DNA from 4 places in the Serratia sp. NA_13 genome. Region 3 is predicted to be linked to each of the others. Evidence: predicted binding sites of a transcription regulator. Region 3 holds the regulator's gene; each other region holds the start of a gene.
The links. The regulator Fur, encoded in region 3, represses iron uptake genes when iron is present. The targets are predictions, from matches to a motif close to ATAATAATGAGAACNACTATCAA.
Positions count from the first base shown of each region.

Region 1: the regulator Fur is predicted to act here: its motif matches at 2,343-2,365, upstream of sodA (superoxide dismutase [Mn]).
Region 2: the regulator Fur is predicted to act here: its motif matches at 1,286-1,308, upstream of ACUTSU_RS08740 (isochorismate synthase).
Region 4: the regulator Fur is predicted to act here: its motif matches at 6,769-6,791, upstream of fepD (Fe(3+)-siderophore ABC transporter permease).

Region 1 is NZ_JBQZFV010000013.1:89,962-97,926, reverse strand. It holds gene fdnG (formate dehydrogenase-N subunit alpha) at 1-1,344, opposite strand, end outside; gene fdhD (formate dehydrogenase accessory sulfurtransferase FdhD) at 1,489-2,316, shown strand; gene sodA (superoxide dismutase [Mn]) at 2,443-3,063, shown strand; gene ACUTSU_RS17390 (methyl-accepting chemotaxis protein) at 3,191-5,119, shown strand; gene yiiM (6-hydroxyaminopurine reductase) at 5,213-5,884, shown strand; gene ACUTSU_RS17380 (class I SAM-dependent methyltransferase) at 5,999-6,778, shown strand; gene ACUTSU_RS17375 (YibL family ribosome-associated protein) at 6,810-7,172, opposite strand; gene ACUTSU_RS17370 (aminotransferase-like domain-containing protein) at 7,245-7,965, opposite strand, start outside.
Region 2 is NZ_JBQZFV010000004.1:65,218-73,182, forward strand. It holds gene entS (enterobactin transporter EntS) at 1-199, shown strand, start outside; gene fepB (Fe2+-enterobactin ABC transporter substrate-binding protein) at 186-1,145, opposite strand; gene ACUTSU_RS08740 (isochorismate synthase) at 1,344-2,552, shown strand; gene ACUTSU_RS08745 ((2,3-dihydroxybenzoyl)adenylate synthase) at 2,561-4,189, shown strand; gene ACUTSU_RS08750 (isochorismatase family protein) at 4,193-5,047, shown strand; gene dhbA (2,3-dihydro-2,3-dihydroxybenzoate dehydrogenase) at 5,047-5,805, shown strand; RNA gene ACUTSU_RS08760 (RtT sRNA) at 5,937-6,062, opposite strand; tRNA gene ACUTSU_RS08765 (tRNA-Lys) at 6,137-6,212, opposite strand; tRNA gene ACUTSU_RS08770 (tRNA-Val) at 6,220-6,295, opposite strand; tRNA gene ACUTSU_RS08775 (tRNA-Val) at 6,335-6,410, opposite strand; tRNA gene ACUTSU_RS08780 (tRNA-Val) at 6,443-6,518, opposite strand; gene gltX (glutamate--tRNA ligase) at 6,811-7,965, shown strand, end outside.
Region 3 is NZ_JBQZFV010000002.1:337,748-345,712, reverse strand. It holds gene ybfE (LexA regulated protein) at 257-544, shown strand; gene fldA (flavodoxin FldA) at 773-1,312, shown strand; gene fur (ferric iron uptake transcriptional regulator) at 1,633-2,079, shown strand; gene ACUTSU_RS05165 (glycosyltransferase) at 2,257-4,218, opposite strand; gene galE (UDP-glucose 4-epimerase GalE) at 4,208-5,260, opposite strand; gene ACUTSU_RS05155 (MFS transporter) at 5,310-6,455, opposite strand; gene ACUTSU_RS05150 (beta-N-acetylhexosaminidase) at 6,532-7,965, opposite strand, start outside.
Region 4 is NZ_JBQZFV010000004.1:57,141-65,105, forward strand. It holds gene ACUTSU_RS08710 (enterobactin synthase subunit F) at 1-3,562, shown strand, start outside; gene ACUTSU_RS08715 (ATP-binding cassette domain-containing protein) at 3,852-4,652, opposite strand; gene fepG (iron-enterobactin ABC transporter permease) at 4,649-5,674, opposite strand; gene fepD (Fe(3+)-siderophore ABC transporter permease) at 5,674-6,747, opposite strand; gene entS (enterobactin transporter EntS) at 7,008-7,965, shown strand, end outside.

The DNA of each region.
Region 1 (7,965 bases), on a different contig from region 3:
GTGGCCGCGCAGCGCGTTGACGCCGCCGCCCGCCATGCCCATGTTACCGAGCAACAGCTGGATCATCGCCATGGTGCGGATGTTCTGCGCGCCGACCGAGTGCTGAGTCCAACCCAGGGCGTACAGGAACGACGCGGTTTTATCCGCCACACAGGTTTCGGCGATGTATTCGCACACCTTGATGAAGTCTTCGGTTGGCGTACCGCAGATATTGTTTACCACCTCCGGCGTATAGCGGCTGACGTGCTGTTTGAGCAGGTTCCACACGCAACGCGGGTCCTGCAGTGTCAGATCGCGCTTGGCGAAGCCGTTTTCATCGAACTGGTAGTTCCAGGTGGTTTTATCGTACTTGCGGTTTTCCGCGTCATAACCGCTGAACAGGCCGTCTTCAAAGGTAAAGTCTTCCCGCACCAGCAGGCTGGCGTTGGTGTAGGCGTGGACGTATTCGTGGTTAATCTTGTCGTTGGTCATCAGGTACAGCAACACGCCCGACAGGAAGGCAATGTCGGTGCCGGAACGGATCGGCGTGTAGAAATCTGCCACCGATGCGGTACGGGTAAAGCGCGGATCGATGACGATCAACTTGGCTTTATTGTGTATTTTGGCTTCCATCGCCCAGCGGAATCCTACCGGATGCGCTTCCGCCGCATTACCGCCCATGACGATAATCAGATTCGCGTTCTTGATATCAACCCAGTGGTTGGTCATCGCACCGCGACCAAATGTTGGAGCAAGACTTGCTACCGTTGGTCCGTGTCAGACACGTGCTTGGTTGTCTACGGCAAGCATGCCGAGAGCGCGACTAAATTTTTGCGTTAAATAACCGGTTTCGTTACTGGAAGCAGAGGCACACAGCATGCCGGTGCTCAGCCAGCGGTTGACGGTCACGCCCTGTTCGTTGGTTTTAACGAAGTTGGCGTCACGATCTTCCTTCATCAGCTTGGCGATGCGGGTGAAGGCGTCGTCCCAGCTCAGGCGCTGCCACTTGTCGGAACCTGGCGCGCGGTACTCCGGATACTGAAGGCGGCTTTCACTATGGATGAAGTCGACCAAACCTGCGCCTTTCGGGCAAAGCGCGCCGCGGTTGACCGGGTGATCCGGGTCGCCTTCAATGTGGAAAATGCTTTCTTTGGCGTTTTTGGCGCCATCACCAAGGCTGTACATCAACAGCCCACAGCCGACGGAACAATACGTACAGGTATTACGGGTTTCACGGGCGCGCAGCAGTTTGTACTGCCGGGTTTCCGCTAACGCCACTTCCGGGGCAAAGCCCAGAGCAGCTACCGTCGTCCCTGCCATACCGCCAGCGCAGATCTTAAAGAACTGCCTTCTGCTGACCTGCATGGGGGTCTCCTTTCACTTGCGATTGTCACATTGTTTCAAATGGCGCTTTCCCCCTGGAAGCGGGAAGCGCTAAAATTACTGTTGTTTTTACGCGGCAATATTACCACAGCGTATTTGTGGGTGTTACAAACAGGTGCCACTTAAGTGAACAATATAAACCCAGACCAACATATCAATGAAACCTTGCTCACAGGGGTGACCCGGTCTCAGGTGTATCAACGCGGGCAACTCGCCACCGCACAGCAGGATTGGCTGGCGGAAGAAGTGCCGGTCGCGCTGGTCTATAACGGCATTTCTCACGTGGTGATGATGTGCACCCCCAAAGATCTGGAGGCCTTCGCCCTGGGCTTTTCCCTGTCTGAAGGCATCATCGAGTCACCGCGCGATATTTACAGTATAGAGATTAACCAAACTTGTAACGGACTGGAGGTGAAAATTGAGCTTTCCAGCCGTCGCTTTGCCGGTTTGAAAGAGCGCCGCCGTGCCATGGCAGGCCGCACCGGCTGCGGCGTGTGCGGTATCGAACAGTTGGCGGATATTTTTCGCCCGCTGCCTGCATTGCCGTTTACCCAAACCTTTTCCCTCACCAACCTCGATCACGCGCTGGAGCAGCTAAAGCAGGTGCAGAGCGTCGGCCAGCTCACCGGTTGCACCCACGCCGCCAGTTGGATCTCACCACAGGGGGAACTGCTGGGGGGCTGTGAAGACGTAGGACGCCACGTGGCGCTCGACAAGCTGCTCGGCGTGCGGGCAAAACAAGACTGGCAACAGGGAGCAATCCTGGTTTCCAGCCGCGCCAGCTATGAAATGGTGCAAAAATCCGCCATGTGCGGCGTCGAGATCCTGTTTGTGGTTTCTGCCGCCACGTCACTGGCAGTGGAAATCGCCGAGCGCAGCAACCTGACGTTGGTCGGCTTCAGCAAACCCGGCCGTGCCACGGTGTTTACCCACCCGCAGCGCATTGTGGATTAACCAAAGACCACAATATAAGTAGGGCATTGATAATCATTTTCAATATCATTTAAATAACTATAATGATCCGACTGCTTACGCGGTGCTCACATAATGCGCCGCCCTATACCCTTGGAGATGATGATTATGAGTTACTCACTGCCATCCCTGCCGTACGCCTACGACGCACTGGAACCGCATTTCGACAAGCAGACGATGGAAATCCATCACACCAAACATCACCAGACTTATGTTAACAACGCCAACACCGTGCTGGAAGCTTACCCAGAGCTGGCTCAATACAGCGTTGAAGACCTGATCCAGGATCTGGATAAAGTGCCTGCTGACAAGCGAACCTTCATGCGTAACAACGCCGGCGGCCACGCTAACCACAGCCTGTTCTGGAAAGGCCTGAAAATCGGCACCACTCTGGGTGGCTCCCTGAAAGCGGCTATCGAACGTGATTTCGGCAGCGTTGAGAAATTCCAGGAAGAGTTCGAGAAAGCCGCAGCGACCCGCTTCGGTTCAGGTTGGGCCTGGCTGGTACTGAAAGGCGACAAACTGGCTGTAGTGTCTACCGCTAACCAGGACAGCCCGCTGATGGGCGAAGCCGTTGCCGGCGCTTCAGGCTTCCCAATCGTGGGCCTGGACGTGTGGGAACACGCTTACTACCTGAAATATCAAAACAAACGTCCAGACTACATCAAGGCATTCTGGAACGTGGTTAACTGGGATGAAGCCGCAGCACGCTTCGCGGCGAAGAAGTAATTCGCCCCCAAAAATGAAGATACCCGCTTCGTGCGGGTATTTTTTTGACCAAAACTCGCTAAAGTTTGACCGTTCTTTGCCGATGGTTTATTCAATTGACGTTCGCCCAAAGGAAAGGAAAATCATTATGGCGGCATTGAAAACATTGGCAGGAAAGTTTGTTCATCTCACCGTGGGTAAAAAACTCGGTCTCGGTTTCGCACTGCTGCTGCTGCTGTCCACGGTCATCGCTGGCACCGGCGTGCAATATCTGCACATCATCAAATCCCGTTCCGCTCGCATCGATTTCAGCAACCATTTGAAAGAGGAGATCAACCAGGCCAAGTACAACCGCGCCATGTTCAGCCAAACCTACAAGACAGAGTATCTACAGAACAACCGCACTAACATCAAGAACGCTGTCAAACTGATCGGTCAGGGGCAGGAGCTGGACTGGGACCCGCAGAGCCACAAAGATCTGCAACGACTAATCACGCTGATCGACGAATATCAGCAGCAGCAAACAGCCTTTGAACAGGCCGTGGCAGCGAAAGACGCCGTGCGCCAGAGTTGGAATATGTCAGAGGTCCAGGCCAGCCTGGATCAAGTAGAGCGCCAGTTAAACAACGGTGAACTTCAACTTGCTTTCATCCAGCTAAATCAAAAACTGACCCAGATACACTACGGTTCCCGCGGTCTGCTCTTGAACCTGAATAAGGAAACCGAAACCTCGTTGATGACCACTATCGACGAGGCGCGCAACGCAGCCAACGCGTTGAATCGCCGGGTCAGTGAAGCACAGCGCCCTCAGTTGCAACCGCTACTGACTACACTCGACAATTACAAAAAACGTATCGCGGCCTATCTACCCGCCTATCAGCATGAACAGCAGCTCAGCCAAGAGCTCAGCGGAAGCGCACAACAGATCGGCGAACTGGTGAACGCCTTTATGCTGGACGAACTGGCGCAGACCCGCCACGACATCAATCTAGCGCAGTTGCAGATGGGGATCACCACCTTGATAGCCATCATCGCTGGGGTGCTGATCGCTTGGCGCATCACGCTGCAGATCACCCGCCCACTGCATAACACACTGGCGATGGCAGAACGTATCGCCAACGGCGATCTGCGCCAAGCGCAGACCAGCGACCGCCGCGACGAACTGGGGCAGTTGCTGAACGCCGTGGCGGCAATGAGCCAGAATCTGCGCGATATGATTGAGAAGATCCAACTGGGGGTCAGTCAGGTTTCGACCGCCTCGTCAGAAATTGCCGCTGGCAATACTGATCTGTCCTCCCGCACCGAGCAGCAGGCGGCGGCGGTTGAAGAAACGGCTGCCAGTATGGAACAGTTAACCGCGACGGTGAAACAAAACGCCGAAAACGCCCATCATGCTAATCAGTTGGCTACCGACGCCTCGCAGACTGCCCAGCAGGGCGGCAAGCTGGTGGAAAGCGTGGTCAGCACCATGCGCGATATTTCCAGCAGTTCGCAGCGGATCGCCGAAATTACCACCCTGATCAACGGTATTGCCTTCCAGACCAACATTCTGGCGCTGAACGCGGCAGTGGAAGCTGCGCGTGCCGGCGAACAGGGCCGTGGCTTCTCGGTGGTCGCCAGCGAGGTGCGCAATCTGGCACAACGCAGTGCCCAGGCAGCAAAAGAAATCGAAGGGCTGATTGCCGAGTCGGTCAACCGGGTACAGACCGGTACCACACTGGTGGAAAACACCGGCAACACCATGGAGCAAATCGTTCTGTCGGTCACCCACGTGCGTGACATCATGGCGGAAATCGCCGCGGCCTCCGACGAACAGACCCGCGGCATCGCCCAGATCGGCCAGGCAATTGTCGAAATGGACCACACCACCCAGCAGAACGCCGCACTGGTGGAAGAATCCGCCGCCGCCGCCGACTCGCTGGAGGAACAGGCAGAAATGCTGTTGCAGAGCGTCTCGGTCTTCCGCCTGACGGAACATTCTGCGCCTGTCGCCGCGAAAGCCGTCGCAGTCAAAACCCCGAGCGGCAAACAACCGGCCAGCCAAACCGCCGGGCAAGACAACTGGACCACCTTCTGACCCTATCCCGCCCGAAACCTCTCGGGCGGGTTATTGTTCCCCGCGGGCAACTCGGGCTATGCTGGGCCTTCGACGCGGGACAAGGAGGCGCATATGCATCACCCAGAGGTTTACATCGGCACTATCCAACCCTACGAAGGCGGGCGGCCCAGCGGCATTGCCAAACGCCTGGTGGACGGTGCCGTCAAGCTGACCCCGCTCGGCCTGGAAGGCGATGAACAGGCAGAGAAAAGTTATCACGGCGGGCCGGACCGTGCGCTGTGTCACTATCCACGTGAACATTATGACCACTGGCGTGAACAGTTCCCGGCACAAGCGGAAAAGTTCAGCGCGCCCGCTTTTGGCGAGAACATTTCTACCCTCGGGCTGACCGAACATAACGTGTTTATGGGCGATATCTTCCGCTGGGGCAAAGCGCTGATCCAGGTCACCCAGCCGCGTTCTCCCTGCTTCAAGCTCAACTACCATTTTGCTATCGATGAGATCTCGGTGCTGATGCAGCAAAGCGGCCGCTGCGGCTGGCTGTACCGCGTGGTATCTGCCGGCAAGGTCAGCGGCGATCACCCGCTGGAACTGATGACGCGCAACAGTGATGTCTCGGTCGCCGAAGCCATTGGCATCGCCTGGCATATGCCATTTGATGAAGAGCAGTATCGTCGCCTGCTGGCGGTGGCCGGGCTGTCTGCCAGCTGGAGCAAAACCATGCTGACGCGCATCAGCGAAGGACGTCTCGAAGACTTTAATCGCCGCTTGCTGGGCCGCTAAAACAGACCGGTGGAAAATAAAACCTGACGCTGCCTACAGCGCTTAACTTTTTCACCGGCCTATACTGTTCAGCGTCGGTTGTTCCGGCAACCTCATTCAGGCAGGAGCAAAGTTATGAACACCCCGTCTCATTCGATTCACCCTGCAGCAGCCGAAGGCTACCAGGCCAACGCCGATCGTTACGTTAAAGGGCGTCCGGATTATCCGCCGGAGATAGCGACCTGGCTGCGCGACACCATCGGCCTGCACGCCGGTATGACGGCTCTCGATCTCGGTGCCGGCACCGGCAAGTTCACCCCTCGCCTGCTGGAAACCGGTGCGCAGGTGATCGCCGTCGAACCCGTGGCCCAAATGCTGGAAAAGCTGTCGGCGGCGCTGCCGCAGGTGAAAACATTGGCAGGCACCGCGGAATCTATCCCATTGCCGGATGAGTCGGTCGACGCGGTAGTTTGCGCGCAGTCCTTCCACTGGTTTGCCACGCAGCAGGCTTTGGCCGAAATCCAGCGCATCCTCAAGCCCGGCGGCAAGCTTGGCCTGGTGTGGAACATGCGCGATGCGCGCGTGAGTTGGGTGCGTAAACTCAATCAGATTGTCGACCGCCATGAAGGCGACGCGCCGCGTTTCTACACCGGTGAATGGCGTAAACTTTTCCCGTCCAAAGGATTAGAACCGCTGCAGGAACAGGTGTTTATGCTCGGCCACCAGGGCGCAATAGAAGATGTGATTTATAACCGGGTGCGCTCCACCAGCTTTATCGCCGCCTTGCCGCACGAGCAGCAGGAACAGGTGATCGAACAGATTCGGCAGTTGGTGGCAGAGGAAGGGGAATTGCAGGGCAAGAATACGGTGACAGTGCCCTATCAGACCAAGGTGTATTTCACCACCAAGCGATGAAAACCGGGCGCCACAAAAGGCGCCCCAGCAATCAGAAAGCTTTTCTGGCGTAGCCGGTGACCACTTTCAGGCCCATTTCACGGCCCAGTGCGGTCATCGGGTGCACCACGATCAGGCCGCGCACGTTTTTCTTCAACGTGCCCATATCCGCCTGCTCTTTCTTGGTGATTTCACGATTGAACGGCAGTTTGCTCAGCTTTTGCGCTTCGGCGCTCAGCTTCTCAACGCGCACGCCTTTCAGGCGCTCGATCTCCGCTGCCATCTTCTCTTTTTCTTTGGTGTGCTGAGCAATCAGGTCAAGATTACCCTGTTGGATAATCAGGGTGTCTTTGTGCTTGAGGGCGTCCAGCAGGTCGCTAAGGCGCTTGATCTCTGCCTTTTCTATTTCTTTCATGGTTTCTGGCCTGTTGTGCCGATACGGCACGCTAATCAATGATGTCCACATTGTAGCAAAATGCGCGCGTGGTTACTCGTCTTGCGCGATGCCCGGTGGCAAGCCGCTCATCTCGCAGGCTTTGGCACCAACACGCGCCAGTGCCTGGCTGTAACGGGCATTAAACGGGTAGCAGCAGGAAAGCCGCAACGCGTTACGATAGCGGCCACTGGGGGAATACAGCGTGCCCGGTGTCAGGCAAATTTGTTCCTCCAGCATCTGGTGGAACAACGCCACGCTGTCGACCCCGACCGGGAACTCCACCCAAAACACGAATCCGCCCGCGGGTTGTGTCGCCCGGGTGCCACGTGGGAAGTGACGCGCAATCAGCGCCCGTGCCTCATCCACCTGAGCGGCGTAGCGTTTACGCAGGTTGCGCAGATGGTGATCGTATCCACCGGTTTCCAGAAACATCGCCAGAGTTTCCGACAGCAACTGCGACTCGGACATCGACGACACCGCCTTCAGCTTGCGCAACGCCTCGTTAAAGCGCCCCCCACTGATCCAACCGATGCGAAAGTCCGGTGCCAGGGTCTTGGTAAAGCTCGAACAAAACAACACCCAACCGTCGCGATCGAAAGATTTTACCGCCGGGGACAGCGCACCGCCGAATTGCAGTTCTGCGTACAACCCATCTTCTATCAGAGGTACCTGGTGATCGTTCATCAACCGCGCCAAACGTTTTTTCGCCGCCTGCGGCATGGTGCAACCCAACGGGTTTTGCACCGTCGGCATGGCGATTACTGCGTTCAGT
Region 2 (7,965 bases), on a different contig from region 3:
GGTGGGTGACGCACTGGGCGCGTTGTTGCTGGGGGCGATGGGGGCATTTATGCTGCCGGCAATGACCTCTACCAGTTTTGGTTTTGGCGTGGCGCTGCTCGGCGTGGTGCTGGCTTTTGCGATGCGCGGTTTGCGTCAGGTGGGCAGTGGCGGGCAAGAAAGCGATCTCCAGCCCGCCGCGGGAACTACTGAGAAATAAATTGCTTTTCCAACAGCGTCAGCAGGTTGCTGGCGCTGTAGTAATCGAGCCGGAAGGTGTCGCCGCCCAATGCGTAAACCCGCTTGTGCTGCACCGCCGGCAGGTCAGCCAGAAAAGGATTGACCATCAGCCGCTGGACATCGCTGTCATTGTTGGCGAACAGCATTAGCGTCTGGCCATTCAGGCCTTCCGCCAGGTTCTCCCCGGCCAGTTGAATAATATCTTTGCGGATCCCTTGGCTGTGGCTGTTGTTCAGCTTGGCGGGTAGCGTCGCCAGCGTAAAACCCAACTGCTCGAGCATTTGCCCCTGGGAAGAGGCGGCCGTCCACAGGTTGGCGGATTTGCCGTCGGCGTTGAAGACCAGGGCAGAGACCGGTTGTTCCGGCAGTTTCATGCGTTGCTTCAGTGATTGCTCACGCGCATCGAAATCACTGACGACTTTCTGCGCCTGGGCTTCATGCCCGGTAGCCTGGCCCAGCTCGAGTGCCAGTGCCTGCCAGCTTTTGTCGTCGTAATTGACCACCAGCACCGGGGCAATGGCAGAAAGCTGGTCGTACAGACGTAGGGCGGAATCGGCACCGGTAGCCGAGATGATAATCAGATCGGGAGCCACACCCGCAATGGTTTCTGCGTTGGGTTCGCCGATATACAGACGTTTAACGCCGCGCTGCGTTGCGACAGAGCTCCATTGATGGAAGAACCCTTGTGAGTCTGCCACCCGGTTGTTGGGGGTGGTGGCGCCACTGGCGATCACCGGGGCATCAATCGCCAGCAGGGTACCGGTGACGGTGACGCTGGTAGAAACGATGCGGACAGGGGGCTGCGTGAGGGTCACTACGCCGTGTGAGGTTTCAATTTTTCGTGGCCAACCGGCGTCTGCGGCATGGGCCGAGCCAATCAGCATCAGCCCAAACAGCATCAGGCTGAAGACGGGGTTCTTCTTCACAATGCATTCCTTAGAAGTTAAATAATAATACTTATCATTTATATAATGAAAGCTGCTGGTTTTATATCACGATTATGAATGGAATAACTGTTTACATTTATTGACATAGAATATTCACGAGGGTAATTTAACGCGATTCAATACAAATGATAATCATTATTATACGGGTTATTGTTCATGATGCGAAAGGGAGCACCGATGAGCGTTACATTAAACAGTACCGGGCAGAAGAAGCCGCAAAGCAAGGGTAGCGAACAACCTGCTGCAAATGTGTCGCCGACCTCCGGCTTTTTCTTTACCTCTCCTTTCCGTAGCTTGAGCACCCAAGGCTGTTTCGCCAAAATCACCCTGCCGGCTCAGGGAGGGGATCAGCTTAACGGCGAGTTCCAGCAGGCGGTACAACATGCTTTTGCCGAAGCCAGGCTGGCGGGGGTTAAAAACCCGGTACTGTGCGGCGCGATCCCGTTTGACACTCATCAGCCCTCCGCGCTGTTTATTCCCCAACAAACCCAATGGTTTGAGCGTGATGTCTTTCTGGCTGGCGTAGCTTCTCCGCAAGCCGCGTTGCCGGAAATTATCCGCCAAAATGAAGTGCCTGCCCAGCAACCCTTTATGCAAATGGTGGCGGATGCGGTGGAAGCGACCCGCGGTGATCAGTTGGATAAAGTGGTGCTGTCGCGCCTGCTGGAGATTGAAACCCGTGAGCCGGTAGATCGCCAGGCGTTGATGGCGCGGATCATCGCCCAGAATCCTCATGGCTTCCACTTCCATGTCCCGCTGGAACAGGGGGCATTACTGGGAGCCAGCCCGGAATTGCTGTTACGCAAATCCGGCGCGCAGTTCTATTCCAACCCGCTGGCCGGTTCTGCCCGTCGTGATGCCGATCCGCAGCGGGATCTGGAAGTCAGCCAACGGCTGTTGGTGTCAGAAAAAGATCGCTATGAGCACCAGTTTGTCACTGAAGGAATGCGGCAGGTGTTAGCCGATCGTTGTCGTTATCTGAATATTCCCACCGTGCCTGAATTATTGAGCACCACCACCCTGTGGCACCTGTCCACACCTATTGACGGTGAAGCCGCCAGCCGCGCTGAAAATGCGCTGTCGCTGGCCTGCCTGCTGCACCCGACACCGGCGCTGTGCGGGACGCCGACCGCGTTGGCGCATCAGGTGATCAAGCAGTTGGAGCCGTTCGATCGCGGCCTGTTTGGCGGCATCGTCGGCTGGTGTGACGCCGAAGGCAACGGTGAGTGGGTCGTGTCCATCCGTTGCGGCACGGTGCAGGGCAATCAGGTGCGACTGTTTGCCGGTGCCGGCATTGTGCAAGACTCTTCGCCGGAATCCGAATGGCATGAAACCGGCACCAAACTCAGTACCATTTCGCGGGCGTTTGGCCTGAACCAAGGATAGACATTCCCATGACCATTGCTTTTACCCCCTGGCCTGAGGCGTTAGCCCATCGTTATCGCGAACGCGGCTATTGGACCGACCGGCCCCTGACCGACATCATCACTCGCCAGGCCAAAAATGACGCTATCGCGCTGATCGACCCGGAGCAAAGCCTGAGTTATCGGCGGCTTAATCAGCTCTCCGATCGGCTGGCCGCTGCCCTGCAGCGCCGTGGCATTCAAAGCGGAGAGACTGCGCTGGTGCAGTTGGGCAACGTGGTCGAGTTCTATGTGACCTTTTTCGCGTTGTTGAAAATTGGCGTGGTACCGGTGAATGCGTTGTTCAGCCATCAACGCAACGAGCTGAACGCCTACGCCGTACAGATCAAGCCGGCATTGCTGATTGCCGACCGCCAGCATGGCCTGTTTGGTAACGACGAGTTTCTGACGACGTTTCGCGCCGAGCATCCTTCACTGCGCGTGGTGGCACTGCGCAATCAGAACGGGGGCGAGCAGTCGCTGGCGGCCTGGCTGGAAGAGGACTGCAGTGGTTTTGTCGCGACGCCAAGCCCGGCCGATCAGGTAGCGTTTTTCCAGCTTTCCGGTGGCAGCACCGGCACGCCAAAGCTGATCCCGCGAACCCACAATGATTACTACTACAGCATTCGCCGCAGCGTGGAAATTTGCCATTTCGATGTCGATACCCGTTACCTGTGCGCGCTGCCGGTCGCCCACAACTATCCGATGAGTTCTCCGGGCATCTTGGGCGTGTTTTATGGCGCCGGGTTGGCGGTGTTTGCCAGCGATCCGGATGCCGGACAATGTTTCCGTTTGATCGAGCAGCATCAGATTAACGTGACGGCGCTGGTGCCGCCGGCGGTGACGCTGTGGCTGCAGGCGATTGAGGAGTGGGGCGGTCGGCAGCAACTGGCCAGCCTTAAGCTGCTGCAGGTGGGCGGTGCCAAGCTGGGCGAAACCCTGGCTGCACGCATTCCGGACGAGATCGGCTGCCAGTTGCAGCAGGTGTTCGGTATGGCGGAAGGTTTGGTGAATTACACCCGCCTGGACGATGACGACCAGCATATCCTGACCACCCAGGGCTGCCCGATGTCGCCGGATGACGAGCTGTGGGTCGCTGACGAAGACGGCAACCCGCTGCCGGTGGGGGAAACCGGGCGTCTGATGACCCGTGGCCCTTATACCTTCCGCGGCTATTACCAAAGTCCGGAGCACAATGCTGCCTCCTTTGATAAGGACGGTTTCTACTGTTCCGGTGATTTGATCAGCCTGACCGAAGATGGCTATGTGAAGGTTGAAGGGCGACAGAAAGATCAGATTAACCGTGGTGGGGAAAAGATCGCAGCGGAAGAAATCGAAAACCTGTTATTGCGCCATCCGGAAGTGATCAATGCGGCGTTGGTGTCGATGCCAGACGAGCTGATGGGTGAAAAAAGCTGCGCCTATATCATCGCGACCAGCGCGTTGAAGCCGGTGGTGTTGCGCCGCCATTTGCGCGGCGAGGGCGTGGCCGAATTTAAATTACCCGATCGCTTTATACAGGTTGATACGCTGCCGCTCACCCCGGTTGGCAAAGTGGATAAAAAACTGTTGCGTCAACGCCTGGAGGCGCAACAACTGACTCTGGTCCAGGGAGAATAAGTCATGGCCATTCCAAAACTTAATGATTACGCGTTGCCGACTCAGGCTGAAATGCCGACCAACAAAGTGAGTTGGACGGTGGAACCGCAGCGCGCTGCACTGTTGATCCATGATATGCAAAAGTATTTCCTGAATTTCTGGGGTGAAGACAGCCCATTGATCAAACAGGTGGTGGAGAATATCGCCAACCTGCGTCGTTACTGCAAATCACAGGGGATCCCGGTGTTTTATACCGCACAGCCTAATCAGCAGAGCGATGAAGATCGTGCCTTGTTGAATGACATGTGGGGGCCGGGCCTGAATAAGCACCCGGAACAGCAGGCGGTGGTTGCCGCTCTGGCCCCGGAAGAAGACGATACGGTATTGGTGAAGTGGCGTTACAGTGCCTTCCATCGCTCACCGCTGCAGGAAATTCTGCAGGAGTCGGGGCGCGATCAGTTGATTATCTGTGGCGTCTACGCCCATATCGGCTGCATGACTACGGCTATCGATGCCTTCATGCGCAATATTCAGCCGTTTATGGTGGCTGACGGCCTGGCCGATTTCTCCCGCGAAGAGCATCTGATGGCGCTGCGTTATACCGCTGGTCGTTGCGGCTGCGTGGTGACCACCGCTGAACTGTTGCCGGGTATTGCCAACAAGGCTGCGCTGCGTCAGCAAATCATGCCTTTCCTCGATGAAGACAGCGAAGACATGGGCGACGATGAAAACCTGATCGATTACGGTCTGGATTCGGTTCGCATCATGGAGTTGGCGGCACGCTGGCGTAAAATTCGTGGCGATATTGATTTTATCGCGCTGGCCAAGAACCCGACCATCGATGGCTGGTGGGCGTTATTGTCGGAGGGAAAAGCCTGATGGAGCAACGGGGCGATTTCGCCGGTAAGCGAGTTTGGGTCACTGGCGCTGGGGCCGGGATTGGCCTGGCAACGGCACTGGCATTTGTGCAGGGCGGTGCCGAAGTGATTGGCTTTGATAAACATTTTGGCGAGCCGGAATACGCATTCCGTACCGAAGTGCTGGATATCGCCGACAGTGACGCCGTAGATCGGGTTTGCGGGCGTTTACTGGCGGAACAGGGGGAGTTGGACGTGCTGGTCAACGGTGCCGGCATTCTGCGCATGGGACTGGCGGACGAAACCAGCACGGCAGACTGGCTGGCTTGCTTGGCCGTCAATGCCGGTGGGGCATTTAATCTGTTCCGCCACGCCTTGCCGGTATTCCGTCGCCAACGACGCGGTGCGATTGTCAGCGTGGCGTCTAACGCCGCGCATGTGCCACGCGTAGGTATGGCGGCCTACTGTGCCTCCAAGGCGGCATTACGCAGCCTGTGCAACACCGTAGGGCTGGAAATGGCCCCTTATGGCGTACGTTGCAACCTGGTTTCGCCAGGATCGACCAATACGCCCATGCAGCGCGGTATGTGGCAGGACGAAACCGGCGAGCAGAACACCATTAACGGTTTCCCGGAACAGTTCAAACTGGGTATTCCGCTGGGTAAAATTGCTCAGCCACAGGAAATCGCCGATGCCATTTTGTTCCTGGCTTCCGATCGCGCCAGCCACATCACCATGCAGGATATTGTGATTGATGGCGGGGCGACGCTGGCGGCCTGATATATCCGTCATAAGAAAAATCAGGAAAATCAATTTATTGATTTTCGGCTGTTCACCACAAAGTAGGAAAAACCACGCTTTTTCCTGCTTTGTCAGCAACCTACAGCGGCAAAAGGCGCTTTTTTCTGTATTGGTGGGTCGTGCAGGATTGACTCGGCCTTTGGCCTCGCCCTGCGGGCAACGCTGCGCGTTGTCGTCTCGCTTCGCTCGGCTCGAACCTGAACGCAGGTTCTCATCCAGCACGACACTCTGCGCTATGTTAGAAAGGTGTTTGAGATGATTACGGTGCTGCAGATGCGAAAAAAGCGCCAAAAGGCGCTTTTTTCTGTATTGGTGGGTCGTGCGGGATTCGAACCTGCGACCAATTGATTAAAAGTCAACTGCTCTACCAACTGAGCTAACGACCCGCAGAAGTGGTGGGTGATGACGGGCTCGAACCGCCGACCCCCTCCGTGTAAAGGAGATGCTCTACCAACTGAGCTAATCACCCACTTCAGAACTTCCGGGTACTGCCAAACAAGAGAATGAGTGGTGGGTGATGACGGGCTCGAACCGCCGACCCCCTCCGTGTAAAGGAGATGCTCTACCAACTGAGCTAATCACCCTCATTCTTCTCATTTCTTACTGCTCAACAAGATGGTGGGCGATGACGGGCTCGAACCGCCGACCCCCTCCGTGTAAAGGAGATGCTCTACCAACTGAGCTAATCGCCCCGTCTTGTTGGAGTCGCATTATAGGGATAGTTGAAAGTGAGTCAACGGTTTTTAAAATGATTTCAATCGTTCGCCGCAAATTTAAACAGGATGCGATATTTATCGCCTGCAATGTCGAATCTTTGCACATTGTTATGCGTAAAGCGCCGCAGAGATGATGAAATCAGCCATGGCAATATCGTGTCAGCGTTGAGGAATTAGCGCGTGGTGGTACAATGTTGCCCACTTTTTTAAATTCCGAGCAATCGTCGGCAACCGCCGACACGCGTTGCGTAATAAGGCAGTGAACCCAATGAAAATCAAAACCCGTTTTGCACCGAGCCCAACCGGCTATCTTCACGTCGGTGGCGCCCGTACTGCGCTTTACTCCTGGTTGTTCACCCGTCATGCGGGCGGTGAGTTCGTTCTGCGTATCGAAGATACCGATCTGGAACGTTCAACCCAGGACGCTATCGACGCAATTATGGATGGTATGAACTGGTTAAACCTGGATTGGAATGAAGGCCCGTACTTCCAGACCAAGCGTTTTGACCGCTATAACGCGGTGATTGACGACATGCTGGTGCAGGGTACCGCCTATAAATGCTATTGCTCGAAGGAACGTCTGGAAGCGCTGCGTGAAAAGCAGATGGAAAACGGCGAAAAACCGCGTTACGACGGCCACTGCCGCGACAGCCAGTGCAGCCATACCGATGACGAGCCGCACGTGGTGCGTTTCCGTAACCCACAGGAAGGCTCGGTGATCTTCGATGACAAGATCCGTGGCCCGATCGAATTCAGCAACCAGGAGCTCGATGACCTGATCATCCGCCGCACCGACGGTTCACCAACCTATAACTTTTGCGTAGTAGTCGATGACTGGGATATGGAAATCAGCCACGTGATCCGCGGTGAAGACCACATCAACAATACTCCGCGCCAGATCAACATCCTGAAAGCGCTGGGTGCGCCGGTACCGGAATACGCACACGTTTCAATGATCCTCGGTGACGACGGTAAAAAACTGTCGAAACGCCACGGTGCGGTAGGGGTGATGCAGTACCGTGACGACGGCTACCTGCCGCAGGCGCTGCTGAACTATCTGGTGCGTCTGGGCTGGTCTCATGGCGACCAGGAAATCTTCTCTATTGATGAGATGAAAGAGTTCTTTACCCTGGAAGCGATCAACAAATCTGCCAGTGCTTTCAATACCGAGAAGTTGCAGTGGCTGAACCACCATTACATTAACCATATGCCGGCCGAAGAAGTGGCAGTGCACCTGGCGTGGCATGTTGAGCAACTGGGTATCGAAACTCGTAATGGCCCTGAACTGAAAGATCTCGTTAAACTGCTGGGCGAGCGCTGCAAAACGCTTAAGGAAATGGCCGAGTCTTGCCGTTACTTCTACGAAGACTTCAGTGAGTTTGATGCTGACGCTGCCAAGAAACACCTGCGTCCGGTGGCTCGT
Region 3 (7,965 bases):
CAAAACGGCCATCTGGTGAAAAAACGCGCTAAAGATAACGACTTAGCGCGTTTTCGGCTCAGTTAAGCATTGTCGTTGCTCCACCTGCTGGGGTAATATGACGCGCTATAATTTTGCCGCCGTGCCCGGCGTGTTGATTAACGCCTGGCTGGGGGTAAATTTGGGTTAGGGTTTATTGGCCCGAAGTGTGTTAACCGAACCATCCAGAAGCGTCTACGCGCTTTTAGATGCAAACTCCCTTGCAGTACCGCTACCTATGGCAAAAGAACAAACGGATCGCACGACGCTGGATCTGTTCGCAGATGAACGCCGTCCGGGGCGCCCGAAAACCAACCCGCTATCCCGAGATGAACAGCTTAGAATCAATAAGCGTAATCAGCTTCGACGCGATAAAGTCCGTGGTTTACGGCGTGTGGAACTGAAGATTAACGCGGATGCGGTGGACGCCCTGAACAAACTGGCGGAACAGCGGAATATCAGCCGCAGCGAGCTTATTGAGCAAATGCTGTTGGCACAACTGGCGGACGACCAGCCAGAACATTGATCATTGCAGCCGCACATGCGGCGCGGCGTTAAGGATGACGCCCGATCAACATCGTTTTATTCCACCCGGTATCGCATAAACGTGATAAAACCCCGGGGTAAATTTCTGGCATGATACGCAATTACCGGTGAGGGCCTCCCTTGCCATGGCATCATTTTAATCGGTGTTATCGTGGTCATCGCTAACATCGTGTAATGCAATTTATTGAATTTAAAGGTTATACGCGATATGGCTAATGTAGGCATTTTCTTTGGCAGCGACACTGGCAATACCGAAAACATTGCCAAGATGATCCAGAAAATTCTTAAGCAACAGTTTGGTGACGATGTGTGTGAAATTCACGACATCGCCAAAAGCAGCAAAGAAGACCTGGAAGGCTTCGATATTCTGTTGCTCGGTATCCCAACCTGGTACTACGGTGAAGCCCAGTGCGACTGGGATGACTTCTTCCCAACGCTGGAAGACATCGACTTCAACGGCAAGCTGGTAGCCCTGTTTGGCTGTGGCGATCAGGAAGACTACGCAGAATATTTCTGTGATGCAATGGGCACCATCCGCGACATCATTGAACCGCGTGGCGCTGCCATAGTCGGCCACTGGCCAACCAAAGGCTATCATTTCGAAGCCTCAAAAGGTTTGGCAAGCGACAGCCACTTTATTGGTCTGGCAATTGACGAAGACCGTCAACCTGAGCTGACCAATGAGCGTGTTGAAGGCTGGGTAAAACAAATCGTCGAAGAGCTGAGCCTGGCCGAAATCGTCGGCTAACGCCAAACGTTGAACAAAAGCCCTGCAAAGTGCATAGTGTTGCCAGCAGGGCCATCATTGGCAGTACTGATTACTGCAATCGAAGATACATATTTGTAACTTCCCACATCGTCAAGGTAGACTGAGTTATCGGTTTATCCCGCCCATCAAGACGTTGCGTGTGCAACATGCAATAGTGCAATTATATCTTTGTTAACAACCGGCGGTTTCTATTTAGGTCAACCGGTTCTATAATGAGACGCAATTAACTCTTTGTGCCGACCGATGCCACAGGCGAGAACGCCTCAACTTGATTAGCATAGTAACAGGACTGAATCCGCATGACTGACAACAACACCGCATTGAAGAAGGCCGGCTTAAAAGTCACGCTTCCGCGACTCAAAATCCTGGAAGTACTGCAAAATCCGGAATGCCATCACGTCAGTGCGGAAGATCTGTACAAAAAACTGATAGATATGGGCGAAGAAATTGGCCTGGCTACGGTTTACCGCGTACTGAACCAATTTGATGATGCCGGCATTGTGACCCGTCACAACTTCGAAGGCGGCAAGTCCGTGTTCGAACTGACCCAGCAGCATCACCACGATCACCTGATTTGCCTGGACTGCGGCAAAGTGATCGAATTCAGCGATGAATCAATCGAAGTTCGTCAGCGTGATATCGCCAAGCAACACGGCATTAAGCTCAGCAACCACAGCCTGTACCTGTACGGCCACTGTGCAATTGGTGACTGCCGCGAAGACGAAACTCTGCACGATAAAAAATAATGCCCTTAACCGGCATTAAGAACCGCCTTAACTGAACAGATAAAAAAATCCCCGGACAGGCCCGGGGAAAGTTCACAGCTTGAAATACAACAATTGCAGAGGCACTTCTTTCCGTCTTCCCACTTACACTCACTTCACCGTCAACTCACCCGCCGACACGCGGATGGGCAAACCTCTTCACAGCTCATACTCAAGAAACAGCAACCGATCAAAAAACAACGGCCAGGCGTGATCGAATACACCTCGAACACGGAACCCCTTGTTCAGATAAATTTGGCTGGCATCACTGCGTTGCCATACACATAGCACGATATTTTTCGCCTGGTGCTGTTGTGCTCGCTGCTTTATCAGCGCAAACAATTGGTTAAAATGCCCTTGTCCGCGGAATTGACTCTCGATTGCCAGACTGCAGATGAAATAATCGTCAGCAGTGCACAGGCTTTGCACAAAGCTGTCATAAGCCTCATCAAGCGGTTTTATTTCATCGCGATAATGATAATCCGCTTCTATGCCATACAGCTCGCTGATGGTGGCCGCATTAAAAAAGCCGACAAACTCTCCACGCCGATCGTAAGCTACCGTGATCAGCCCGAGATAAGGCTCAATATTTTGCGCCTGCTGCAATGACACCAGATCCAGCCCAGCTCGATTGCCGATAGAGCAGTATTCAAGGTAACTGGTGGTGAAAATCAGCTTTGCCATGCGAGTCTTATCGGCTGCACTCGCCTGCCGCCCCGGTAGAAAATGCAATGCCCCGCCCTGCTCCGGTAACACCGCGTCCCCTACTCCAGCGGTCGGGCACCAGTAATTACCCGCCGTAATCCGTCGCCGGTTATCGGCGATCAGGTATTCACCAAAAAGTTGATTTACCCGATCAAGCGTACGGTCATGGGAAAGCACGGAATAATAGTGGTAATGGTCGATATCGGAACGGATCTGCGCCGGGTAGGCCATGCGAGGTACTTCATCAACGGTGAATATTTCCGCATAACGAGTCAGATCCAGCGGCTGCTCAAGCTGCCAGTCCACCTGTTCTAAGCGGCTGACGCATTGCCGGTAGCTGTGCTGTTCCTCCTGCGACAGCGGTAACCGTTCATTGGTGATCACATCCTCCAACAGGCGCATGCCACGGATACCACAGGTGACTGCCTGTGGGTGCGCATCATAATGGACGCCATAATCCTGGCAGAAGCGATCGTGACTGAGGAAAGACCGGCCTATGTGGCGGCTCCACAGCTGATAAAAGGGATCAAACAGCTTCCGTTCATAAACCGAATTCTTGTCCGGCACTTCGCCGCTTTCCGCCGCATAGATCTGATCCAACCCCGCCAGCATTCGGCACAGCGAAATGTCCCCTTTCCGGCTGATAATCATGCCGGTTTCATCAAGAAACAGATTCAACCAGCTGACGTGGCTGACCTCGCCCTCAGCCAGAAACTGAAGATAATCAGGCACCTCTGGTTTGCTCAAAAACAGCGTCGCCGACCGGTGGGGTATGGTATCGATATCCATGTACAGCCCCCCCATCTCGATCAAAATCAGAAAGCGGAAGTAATCAGAAAGCGTGGCGTAATAGCGCTTATCGTGCAGTTGATGGATAAAGCCCAGATTGTCGCCGACCCTTTTTTGCGCCAGTTCGCTCAGCGAATGTACCTGCAAGCGATGATTGCCCGCATCATACTCCCCCAGGTAGCCGCCTTTTATCACCTGTACGGGGAGGAAATACGCATCCCTTGCCAACTGCTGCGCGTCCCAAACCCATAACATGCCGACCCAGTCATTTGTCTCGGCGCTAGCCACCGCCTGCTGCGCGTCGCCCCACTGAGAGATAACCTCTCTGGCGTCGTCAGGTATGGCGCCCCCCAACCAGATACGGTGCAGCCGTTTTTCACTCGCAGCCAGTGGGCGAGTAGGCACACAAAATAGTGAAGAACAGCAGGCGGCATCGAATAAATCCCCATGCGCTGCCAGCCACTCACGCAGTTGCGCGACCCCACGCTGATAGCTTTCCAGCCGTGCCGGTGAAGTCTGGCGCTGATATTTAACGAACTCAAACTTCAGGTCGCTGATCCGCGCTTCGTATTCTGCCCGGAACAGATCATCCTGCATAACCCCCAAATGTCCGTCGTTAAGCTTCATCGGCCAGCATCCTTATCGATGACAGCGGCACCGAAGAGCCATAACCCTGCGGATTTTTGCTCTGCCATGACCAGGCATCGCACACCATTTTTTCCAGACTGCGTTTGGCTTGCCAGCCCAGCTTTTCTGCCGCCAGTGACGGGTCGGACCAACACTCGGCAATGTCTCCCGCACGCCGGGGATTAAATTGGTAGGCGATTTTGAAGCCACAGGCGCGTTCAAACGCCCGAATAATCTCCAGCACCGAGTAGCCTTTACCGGTGCCCAGGTTATAGACGTTAAAACCTGGCTGCAGATTATCCAGCGCTTTTAAATGCCCTTCGGCCAAATCCATAACGTGAATGTAATCACGTACCCCAGTACCATCGCTGGTAGGGTAGTCGTTGCCATACACCGGCAACACCGCGAGTTTGCCAATAGCCACCTGCGCCAGATAAGCCAGAAGATTATTGGGAATGCCGGCGGGATCCTCACCAATCAAGCCGGACTCGTGCGCCCCGGCCGGATTAAAGTAACGCAGCGCGGTGATTGCCATCTGCGGTGCCGTGGAAGCGAACTCCGCCAGGATCTGCTCGACAATCAGCTTTGAGGTTCCGTAAGGATTGGTGGTCTGCCCAACACGGCAGCTTTCCGTCAGTGGGGTATATTCTGCCGGCCCATAGACGGTGGCTGAAGAGCTGAAAATAAATTGCTTAACACCGGCATGGCGCATTCTGTCCAGTACGATCAATGAGCCGGAAATATTATTTTGATAATACTTCAGTGGCTCTTCGGTAGATTCTCTCACCGACTTCAAACCCGCAAGATGAATAACCGCATGAACATCATGCTGGCGGAAAATATGATCCAGCAAATGATGTTGCTGGATATCTCCCTGATAAAAAATCACTTTTTTACCGGTTAATCGCTCCACCCGAAACAAAGACTCTGGCGAGCTGTTCGACAGGTTGTCCAGTACAACAACTTCCTCCCCCCTTTCCAACAGTGCCAATACCGTATGCGAACCGATATAACCGGCACCGCCCGTCACCAATATAGCCATCGTATATCCTTGTTTGTGTTTAAAAATAAACGACTCACTCAGAAACCACCTAAACTTCCCGGGTTTTAAAACCGACAGGTAAAGCAATACAAAGCAGTAATATGGCTAACAGATAAACGGAGGAATGCGGCCCGTACTCGGTCAGGATCCCTTGTAATATTCCGGCCAGGATCACACCGGTGGAAATACTGTTGGTGAATAAAGTGGTGGCCATGCCCGCCCGCTCCGGCATCAAATCCTGGAAATACAACATGCCGACGGTGGCGATAATGCCGATAAATATCGCGTTAAACAGCTGCCAGACCAGCAACCCGGCGGCCGAGGTAAACCACAGCATCCCGGCATAAAACAGTATGCCGGCCACCATCGCCCCCGCCATCATCAGGCGCTTGCCCACCCGGTTTACATAACGCCCTACCAGGATCATGATGGGGATTTCGATCGCGGCGGCGATGCCCATCATCCAACCGGTCAGACTTTGCGGCAAACCCAACTCGGCCGCGATATACAGCGGCACATCAATCAGATACATGGCGCTGCAGGTCCACATCAATACCGAGGCAAAAAATAACCGGCTAATGTCTTTATCGAAGACCGTTTTTTGCGGTATGGCGATTTCATTACCCACAGACGGGCGAGCCACCTCGGGTAATATCCACCAGGCCAGCAGCGTGACCAGCAGGAATATGCCGGCAGCAAACATAAACATCGCCGTGAAGCCATAATTCACCACCAGCATAAAAGCCAATGGCGGGCCAAAAACCCAGGCCAGAGAGAGTTGGGCGCGCATGATGGCGCTGAACAACGCCACGTTTTGCGATGACCTCTCTCCGTATTCCCGCGCCAGGGCGAATAATTGTGGTATCGCCGTATTGGCGATGGCGGTTAACAGCACACCTGCGGTAATTAACGTCAGGTAATTGCGATTAAAAGCAAATAACAGACAGTTTCCCGCCGCCAATAAATAACAGATTAAAATCAAATGGCGCCGGTCACGCTGGCGATCTGATTTTTTCGCCAGCAAAAAGCTGACAATGATGCCGACCCCGGCATTAACCGCATAAAAAAAACCGACCCATAATGAAGTCACCCGAACCTCGGTGGTGAGGAACAGGCTCAGGGTCGGTATTTGCAGTGCCCCGGCAATGCCAGAAAAAAAAGCAACGACCATAAAGGTCAGCCGTATCGAATTCATCGCTGATTACCGCCGGTCGCTGCTGTTAACCATCAATAACGGCCCGCCGGCGAACAGACGGGCCGTGGTTCAGGAGTTACACTTTCTCGGTGCGGCTATAACGCTTGCCGTCCGGGCTGACCGCACGGATCAGCACCTCACCGCTGACCGCTGGCTTGGCCCTGGCATCGTAACGCTGCCATTGCTTGCCGCCATCGGTGGAATACTCAATGCCCAGACCCGGCAACGAGATATTAGCCTCCAGCTTGCCACCGGCTACGCGGGCACCCGGCACCGGCAGCCGATAACTCACGCCACCCTTGTCCAGTTTTGCCAATTCACGCTGGCCAAGAATATTGGCAAAGCGCAACCAGTCGCGGTTCAGTTTTTTGCTGTCGATAAAGTGGGTTTCACCACCTTTATATTCACGCCCCGCCTTATAATTCTGCTCCCAACCCGCCCGGTGCCATGCGCGCTCGGCCACCGACAGTGAACGCGGGAAGATCATATATTCCATTTGATCGTCAGTGCGCTGAGTTTCGCTCCACATCTGGGCAGAAATACCGTAAGCGCCCGGCCATGGCTTGTCGCTCTTGGCGGTAAAGTGATTGCCATCGCGATCAACCGAGGTTTCGGCGTTCTGCGGCAGGTTGTTCGGGGCAAAGCTGAACATTTTCTGCTCGTCGCTGAAACGGGTACCCCAGTAATAACCACGCTCGTCCGGGTTCACCTCATAGGGGAAATCCATATAGAGGTAATCCGGGTTGGAAAGGATCACTTCATAGCCTTTGTTGGCCCAGTCGTTGGCGCTATCAAAACCGCCCCAATACAGCGTATCCCAGAAGTTCACCCCAACACGTGGAGTGGCGAAAGCCTTGGCGTTTTTCGCATCTTTCAGGCCGTCCTGCCAGGCCTGCATCCTGTCGATGCCCTGCGCCTTCACCAGTTGACTGACTTCCACGCCAAAGTAGCTTGGCAGATGTTCCATATCGGCGACTTTGCCGTCTTTGATCATCTTTTGGCACACCTGGGATTTCGCCCAAGGCTTGTCTTCTTTGCTCTGATCGATGATGCCTTTTCCTGCTTCCGGCTTGGTCTGGTCGGTATAGCCAGCCCCCAGGCGAATGTTTTTCGCTTCGTCGCCGCCAAAGTGCCAGGTGCGCAGCGGCTGCCCGGCCTCTTTGTGCATCTGGGCAATCTCACCCATCACCTTGTCAACAAAGCGCCTGGACGAATCCAGACAAGGGTTAAGGTAACTTTGACGATTGAAGTACTGCACCGAGGTGGTATTGGAAGTATCGGTCGGATCCACCAGGCGGAACTCATTGGCCTGCTGTTCTTTACCGGCGGCATGCAGCTTTTTATAGCGCGCCTCCATCGAAACCACGGCGGCACGGGCATGTGCCGGCATATCGATTTCCGGGATCACTTCAATCTGGCGCGCCTGGGCGTATTTAATGATCTCGATATAGTCCTGACGCGAGAAGAAGCCGCCATACACCTCTGGCCCCTGCCCGTACTGTGGCAGCAG
Region 4 (7,965 bases), on a different contig from region 3:
GCTGTATCGTCATATGTTGATCCGCCTGTCGGAACAGCGTTGGTTCTGGTATCAGCGTTATCACCATATTCTGGTGGATGGCTTCAGTTTCACTGCCATTGCCCGCAGAATTTCCCATATTTACACTCGGATGTCGTGTAATGAGCAGCCGGACCCGACGCCGTTTAGTGCCTTCAGTGAAGTGGTTGAAGAATATCAACGCTACGCACAATCGGCGGCTTGCCAGCGTGACGCGGCCTTTTGGCTGAACAAGGCAAAGCAGTTGCCTGCGCCGGCCACACTCTGTCCGCAACCACTGGCCGGCCAGACGCCGACCACCCGTATTCATCGTTTATCACAGCTGTGTGACCGCCAAGACTTTAGCCAACTGGTGAACGCCGGTCAGCAGCAGTTCAGTGTGGCAGATATGGCGCTGGCGCTGGTGGCGCTGTGGGTGTCTCGCCTGAGCGGTCACGCCAGCTTCAGCGCCGGCTTTATCTTTATGCGCCGTACCGGCTCGGCGGCGTTATGCGCCAACGGCCCGGTGATTAACGTACTGCCGATCGAAATGCACCTTGATCCTCAGGCTCGGCTTGGCGAGGTTGCCGGCAATATCGGCCGTGAGCTGAAAACCGTCCGTCGCCATCAGCGTTATGAGGCGGAACAGGTGCAACGTGATCTGGGGCGAATTGGCGATGCCCAGCCGCTGTATGGCACCGTTTTCAACTTTAAGATGTTCGATTTCCAGTTGGACTTTGGCGGTATCGAAGGCATTACCCATGAGTTGGCCTCCGGCCCGGTACGTGATTTGGAGATCGCGCTGTATCTCGATGAGGCCGGCACGCTGAAGGTCGATCTGTTGGCCAATGCCGAGCGTTATCAGCGGGATGAGTTGGCGGCTCATCTGCAACGCCTGCCGTTATTGTTACGTCAGTTCGCCGCGCAGCCGCAAATGCCGATCGGTGACGCCGACTTGCTCACCGAACAGGATCACCAATTATTGGCTCGGGTCAACGACACCGTTTATCCGGTGGCGCCGCAAACCCTCAGTGGCCTGCTGGCGCAGCAGGCACAGAAAACCCCGGATGCCCCGGCGCTGGCCGATGCGCAGTATCAATTTAACTACCGCGAGACCCGCGAACAGGTCAGCGCGTTGGCGCGCCAGCTGGTGGCTCAGGGCGTGCAGCCCGGCGATATCGTCGCCGTTGCCTTGCCGCGCTCGGTGTTTCTGTCGCTGGCGTTAATGGCCATTGTCGAGGCGGGGGCGGCTTATTTACCGTTGGATACCGGTTATCCAGATGAGCGCCTCAGCATGATGCTGGAGGACGCCGCGCCACGTCTGATTATCACCGAAGCCAGCCAGCAGGCACGTTTTGCCGGCAAGAGTGAAATTTTTCTGTATGACGCGCCGCTGGCCGCAGACAGCGCGGCGGACGTCGTGCTTAGCGGACCCACGCCGCACCATCCGGCCTATATTATCTTTACCTCGGGTTCGACCGGACGGCCGAAAGGCGTGCTGGTGGGGCATCAGGCGATCGTCAACCGACTGCTGTGGATGCAGCATCAGTATCCGATGGCTGCGGGTGATGTGGTGTTGCAGAAAACCCCCTGCAGTTTTGACGTCTCGGTGTGGGAGTTCTTCTGGCCGTTGATGGTGGGGGCTCAGTTGGTGATGGCACCGCCGGAGGCTCATCGCGATCCGGAACAGCTGCTGCAACTGATTGACCGCTATCGGGTCACCACTATGCACTTTGTGCCTTCGATGCTGGCGGCCTTTGTCGGTGCGTTGGACACTCGGCAGGCGGTGGCGTGTTGTGCGCCGTTGCGGCAGGTGTTCTGCAGTGGTGAAGCCTTGCCGGCCGAGCTGTGCCGCCTGTGGCAAAGCCGCACCGGGGTGCCGTTGCATAACCTGTACGGCCCGACCGAAGCAGCAGTGGACGTCAGTTGGCACCCCGCCTGGGGCGAGGCGTTGGCCGCCGTCACCGGGGCTAACGTGCCTATTGGTCTGCCGGTATGGAATACCGGGTTGCGCATTCTTGACGCGCGTTTGCGGCCGGTGCCGCCGGGTGTTGCCGGGGATTTGTATCTCACCGGCGTACAGCTTGCGCACGGCTATCTGGGGCGACCTGAACTGACCGCCAGCCGCTTTGTGGCTGACCCGGCAGGCGACGGTGGGCGGATGTATCGCACGGGTGACGTCGCGCGCTGGTTACCGGGTGGCGAAGTGGAGTATCTCGGGCGCAGCGACGATCAACTGAAAATTCGTGGCCAACGTATAGAGCTGAGTGAAATCGATCATGCGTTGCTGTCATTGCCGGGCATTAAACAGGCGGTGACCCATGCATTGGTGCTGGATAATACGCCGACAGATCCGGCCGGTGGCGATGCCCGCCAACTGGTGGGCTATTTGGTAGCGCAGCCGAGTGTACGCCTTGATCTGGAGGTGTTGCGAGCCGCACTGGCCGATCGCCTGCCGCCACATATGGTACCGGTAGCACTGGTCGAGATGGAGTCCCTGCCGCTGAGTGCCAATGGCAAGCTGGATCGCAAAGCGCTGCCGCAACCGCAAGGCGGGGGCAGGGCCGCAGGACGCGAGCCGGAAGCGGGGCTGGAAACGGCGATCGCGGCGGTGTTCGCCCGTTTGCTACAGCGTGAAACCGTGTTTGCCGATGATGATTTCTTTGCCCTTGGCGGTCACTCGCTGCTGGCGATGCGCCTGGCGGCGGAATTGCGTCGTGAACTGGGTAAAGCGGTTTCGGTCGGGCAGGTGATGGTGGCTTCCCGCGTGGAACAACTGGCGCAACTGCTGGCGGAAGATCGCACGCAGGAAGAGGCCGATAGGACCGGTTTCGACAGCGTACTGCCGTTACGGACCACCGAAGGACCTACGCTGTTTTGCCTGCATCCGGCTTCCGGATTCTCCTGGCAGTTCAGCGTGCTGCCACGCTATATCGACCAGCATTGGTCGCTGGTGGGTATTCAGTCACCGCGCCCCGATGGTCCGCTGGCGCTGAGCGAGAATATGGATCAGGTGTGTGACGCACATCTGGAGCAGGTAGTGCAGGTACAGCCGCAGGGCCCGTATCACTTTATCGGTTACTCATTGGGTGGCACTCTGGCGCAGGGCATTGCCGCCAGATTGCAGGCGCGCGGGGAAGAAGTGGCCTTCCTGGGGCTGCTGGATACCTATCCGCCGGAAACCCAGAACTGGGACGTGATGCTCGATGACAACGTGCTCAAAGAAGTCCAGCGCGAGCGCGAGCAGTTCCTGGCGGTTTCCGAGGATGCGCTTGATCCGGCATTGGGCGAAACCCGGGTGGCGATGTTCGATAATATCGAAGCCAACTATGCCGATTCAGTGCGCCTGCTTTCAGCAACCCATACGGCGAACTTCAAAGGGCAGGCGACGCTGTTTGTCGCGCGTCAGACGTTGCAGGAAGGGATGGACGTGCAGCAGACCTGGTCGCAATACGTCGATGCCTTGCAGGTGCATGAGCTGGACTGCGCGCACGTCGATATTGTGTCCCCGGCGTCGTTCAAGGTACTGGGGCCGTTGCTGAACCGCATACTCCGCGCTCTATAATACCCGTCGTCTTTCAAGCTGCAGCGTTGTTACCTGCACTCAGTTACGTGGCCCATCCGTGGGCCACGCCCCTTAAGGGGCCGCTGCAAGCTGCGTTCAAATCTGTTCCCGACAGATTTGTCACCCCAGTGACTTACTCAAGTAAGCGCCTGGGGGTGAGTGAGCTGGGCGCCTGGCAGTGCTGTACAGGGATGTACAAATGCCGCGAGTGCATGGACGCGCTAGAGCGGCCAACTTGAAATCCATAGGGTATAATTTGATGATATATCCTATGGTTCTACCTATTATTTCATTTGCCTAGTGGCACCACCAATGGCGTATGCGAAACCGGATCGTCAATGATCATGCAGCGCAGCCCGTACACCTCTTCGATCAGTTCCGCGGTCACGATATCCTTCGGTGCCCCTTCGGCCACCACTTTACCATCGCGCATGGCAATCAGATGCGTAGCGTAACGGCAGGCATGGTTGAGGTCGTGCAGCACCACTACCAGTGTATGGCCGTTTTCGCGGTTTAGCTGACGCATCAGCTCCAGCAGATCGATCTGATGGGTGATGTCCAGCCAGGTAGTCGGCTCATCCAGCAGCAGCAGCGGCGTTTGCTGTGCCAGCACCATCGCAATCCACACTCGTTGCCTTTGCCCGCCGGAGAGCGTATCGACCGGCTGTTCGGCCAGTTCGAATACGCCGGTGGAGCGCATCGCCTGATCGACAGCCTGTTGATCTTCTTCGCTCCAACGACTGAACAGGCGCTGATGTGGATAGCGACCGCGGGCCACCAGATCAAACACGGTGATATCACCCGGCGCGGTGGAGCTTTGCGGCAGCAGCCCCAACTGGCGCGCCACCTCTTTGGTGGCGTATTCGCTGATGTGTTTACCGTTCAGCCAGACGGCCCCGGCCTGCGGTTGCATCAGGCGGCTGAGGGTGCGCAGCAAGGTGGATTTGCCGCAGGCGTTTGGCCCGATAATCACAGTCAGTTCGCCGTGCGGGATAGCGACGGACAGGTCGCTGGCGACAATCTTTTTGTCGTAGCCCAGCGTCAGGTGTTCGGCGCGCAATGGCGCGGACTGCAGGGGTTCAGCATTCATTTTTTACGTGACTCACGGATTAATAGCCAAATCAGATAAATGCCGCCCAGACTGACGGTCAACACCCCGACCGGCAACTGATAAGGCATAAACAGGCGCTGCGCCGCGATATCGGCGAGCAACAGCAACAGGGCGCCGATCAGGGCGGTCAGCAGCAGCACGCTACGGTTGGCACACAGGCGTCGTGCAATCTGCGGGGCCACCAGCGCAATAAAGGAGATTGGCCCGGCTACGGCGGTGGCTGCGGCCGTTAGCGTTACGCCGATCAACAGCAGCATAATGCGCGAGCGTTCTACCGGCACGCCCAGCGCGCAGGCGGTATCGTCACCCATATCCAGCAGGCGCATACGGCGGGTCAGGGTAAGCAGTAGCAGGCAGCACAGGGCAATCACCGCCAACACTGGCAGGCTTTTCGCCCAACTGACGCCGTTAAGTGAACCGGCGCTCCACAGCCCGGCGGTCATGGCGGATTCCAGCGAGGCGCTGATGATAATCCAGGTATTGCCGGCCACCAGCAGGGCGCGTACCGCGATACCGACAATAATCAAACGGAATGACTCGACGCCATTACGCCATGCCAGCAGATAAATCAGCGCGGCGGTTAATAGCCCACCGGCCAGCGCCCCGGCGGTAATGCCGATAACGCCACTGTTAAACAGCACTATGGCCACCAGGACGCCGCTGTAGGCACCGGTATTAAAGCCAATCACGTCCGGGCTGCCGAGCGGGTTGCGCAGTATCGACTGGAAAATGGCCCCGCTGAGCCCCAGTGCCGCCCCGAGCAGCAGCGCCATGATCACGCGTGGCAAGCGCCACTGGGTGACGATCACCGCCAGATTGGCCGGGCCTTCACCGCGCAAGGCGTCGATCACCTGTGCCGCCGTCAGTGACAAGGCGCCTGAACCCAGGGCATAAATTGCCAGCGCCAAAGCAGCCAGCAACAGCAGCAAGGCAGTCAGTGCTGGACGCGACAGGGCGCGCATTTTGTGAATGGCCATCAGACGGGCCGCAGACGTCGACATCAGCGCTGCCTCCTGAACATATGGCGTTGCCGCACCAGCATGATCAGCAGTGGGGCACCAATCAGGGCGGTGACGATGGAAACGCGCAGTTCACCGGCCACCAGGAAGCGGCCGATCAGATCGGCGCTCAGCAGCAGGATAGGGGTCAGTACCAGCGTCCATGGCAGCATCCAGTGCAGTTCGGAACCGCCCAGCCGCCGGGCGATGTGCGGCATCATCAGGCCCACAAAGGCGATGGGGCCGACGGCAGCGGTAGTCCCGCCGCACAGCAGAGTAATCGCCAGCAGGCCCAGCAATTGAGTACGGACAATGCCGGTACCCAGCGCGGTGGCCAATTCATTGCCCATGCTCAGGCTGTTCAGCGACTTGCTCATCCATAGCGTAATCAGCGTCCCCAACAGGATCGGCAGGGCGACGGTGCGCACCACCTGCATATTTTGAATATCCAGCGAACCGGCCTGCCAAAAACGGAGCTGGTCGAAAACCAGTGGGTTCAACAGGGAAATCCCGGAGGTCATGCCTTCCAGCACCGCCGCCAGTGCGACACCGGCCAGCGTCAGGCGCACCGGGTTGAGGCTGCTGCCGCCCAGAGCGCCTATTAGCGCCACCAGCAGTGCAGCAAACATCGCGCCGGCAAAGGAGAACCACAAATATTGGCCGACGTCGACGGCACCGAAGAAGGTGATCCCCAGCACCACGGCAAAGCCTGCTCCGGCGTTAACCCCGAGAATGCCCGGATCGGCCAGTGGGTTGCGGGTGAGGGTTTGCATCAGCACGCCGGACAGGCCCAGTGCGATACCGGCCAGAATACCAACCAGCGTACGTGGCAGGCGGGCGTTGGTGATGATGGTGCAGTCCGCGCCGCTGCACTGGCCTTTCAACGCCAGGATAACCGTGTCGAAGGGAATAGATTTAGCGCCGAGTGACAGGCTGAGCAGCATAACGATCAGTAGCGCACCAACGGCAATCAGCAGGCCAAACAGCCTGCGACGAAATGAACGGGAAGTACCGCCAATAAGACGCTCCTGGGGAGCGGGGACGGGCTGTGTGCCTGAGCGTGTAATCCGTAACATACCAATCCATTATTTAATTGAATATAAATGAGTTTTATTATCATTATTGATTGCTTTCGTCTATGGTACCATGAGTCCCTTCGCTATTGCAGCATATACCCTTCATTCTTGAAGCTGCATCTGTGTTGGCTGCGAGCGCTCACCCCAGTCACTTACTTGAGTAAGCTCCTGGGGATTCTCGCTCTTGCCGCCTTGATGCAACTCCAATTATTTTGGCTATAGACGCTGCCCTTTTTTCTTTAGTTTTGGTGAGAAAGCTCATGAGTAAGCCCTCTATTTTGCTTGATTTTGGCCTGCTTAAGACCAATGGCGCTTTTCGTGCCGTTTTTTGCGCGCGCTTTATTTCGATTTTAGCGTTGGGGTTGATGGCCATTGCGATCCCGGTGCAGATCCAGTCCTTGACCGGGTCGACGTTGCTGGTTGGGTTATCGGTAACGCTGGCGGGTAGCGGCATGTTTGCCGGTTTGCTGATGGGGGGCGTGCTGGCCGACCGCTACGAACGCCGTCGCCTGATACTGTTCGCCCGCTCTACCTGCGGTATTGGCTTTGTCGGTCTGTGCCTGAACGCCGCACTGCCCACGCCTTCATTAACGCTGATTTACTTGCTGGCAGTCTGGGACGGTTTTTTTGGTGCGGTTGGCGTCACGGCGCTGCTGGCGGCGACACCGGCGTTGGTAGGGCGTGAAAATATCGTGCAGGCCGGGGCTATCAGCATGCTGACGGTGCGCTTTGGTTCGATCCTCTCTCCGGCGATCGGCGGGCTGGTGATTGCCAACGCCGGTGTGGCATGGAACTACGGTCTGGCCGCATTTGGCACCTTGCTGACGCTGATCCCGTTACTGCGTCTGCCACAGTTGCTACCGCCGCCGCAGCCGCGTGAGCACCCGCTACGTGCGCTGGCCGGTGGCTTTGGTTTTCTGTTCCGCAACCGGGTGATTGGCATGGTGGCGCTGATCGGCGCGCTGTTGACCATGGCCAGTGCGGTGCGGGTGCTGTATCCGGCGATGTCCGGTATGTGGCAGGTCAGTGCGGCCCAACTGGGCTTTATGTATTCGGCGGTGCCACTGGGCGCAGCCATTGGTGCCTTTACCAGCGGCCGGGTGGCTCATGTCGCGCGTCCGGGCTGGATGATGCTGATGACGGCGATTGGTGCTTTCGTCGCTATCGGTCTGTTCGGTCTGATGCCGTGGTACGGCCTGGCGCTGTTGTTCCTGGTGG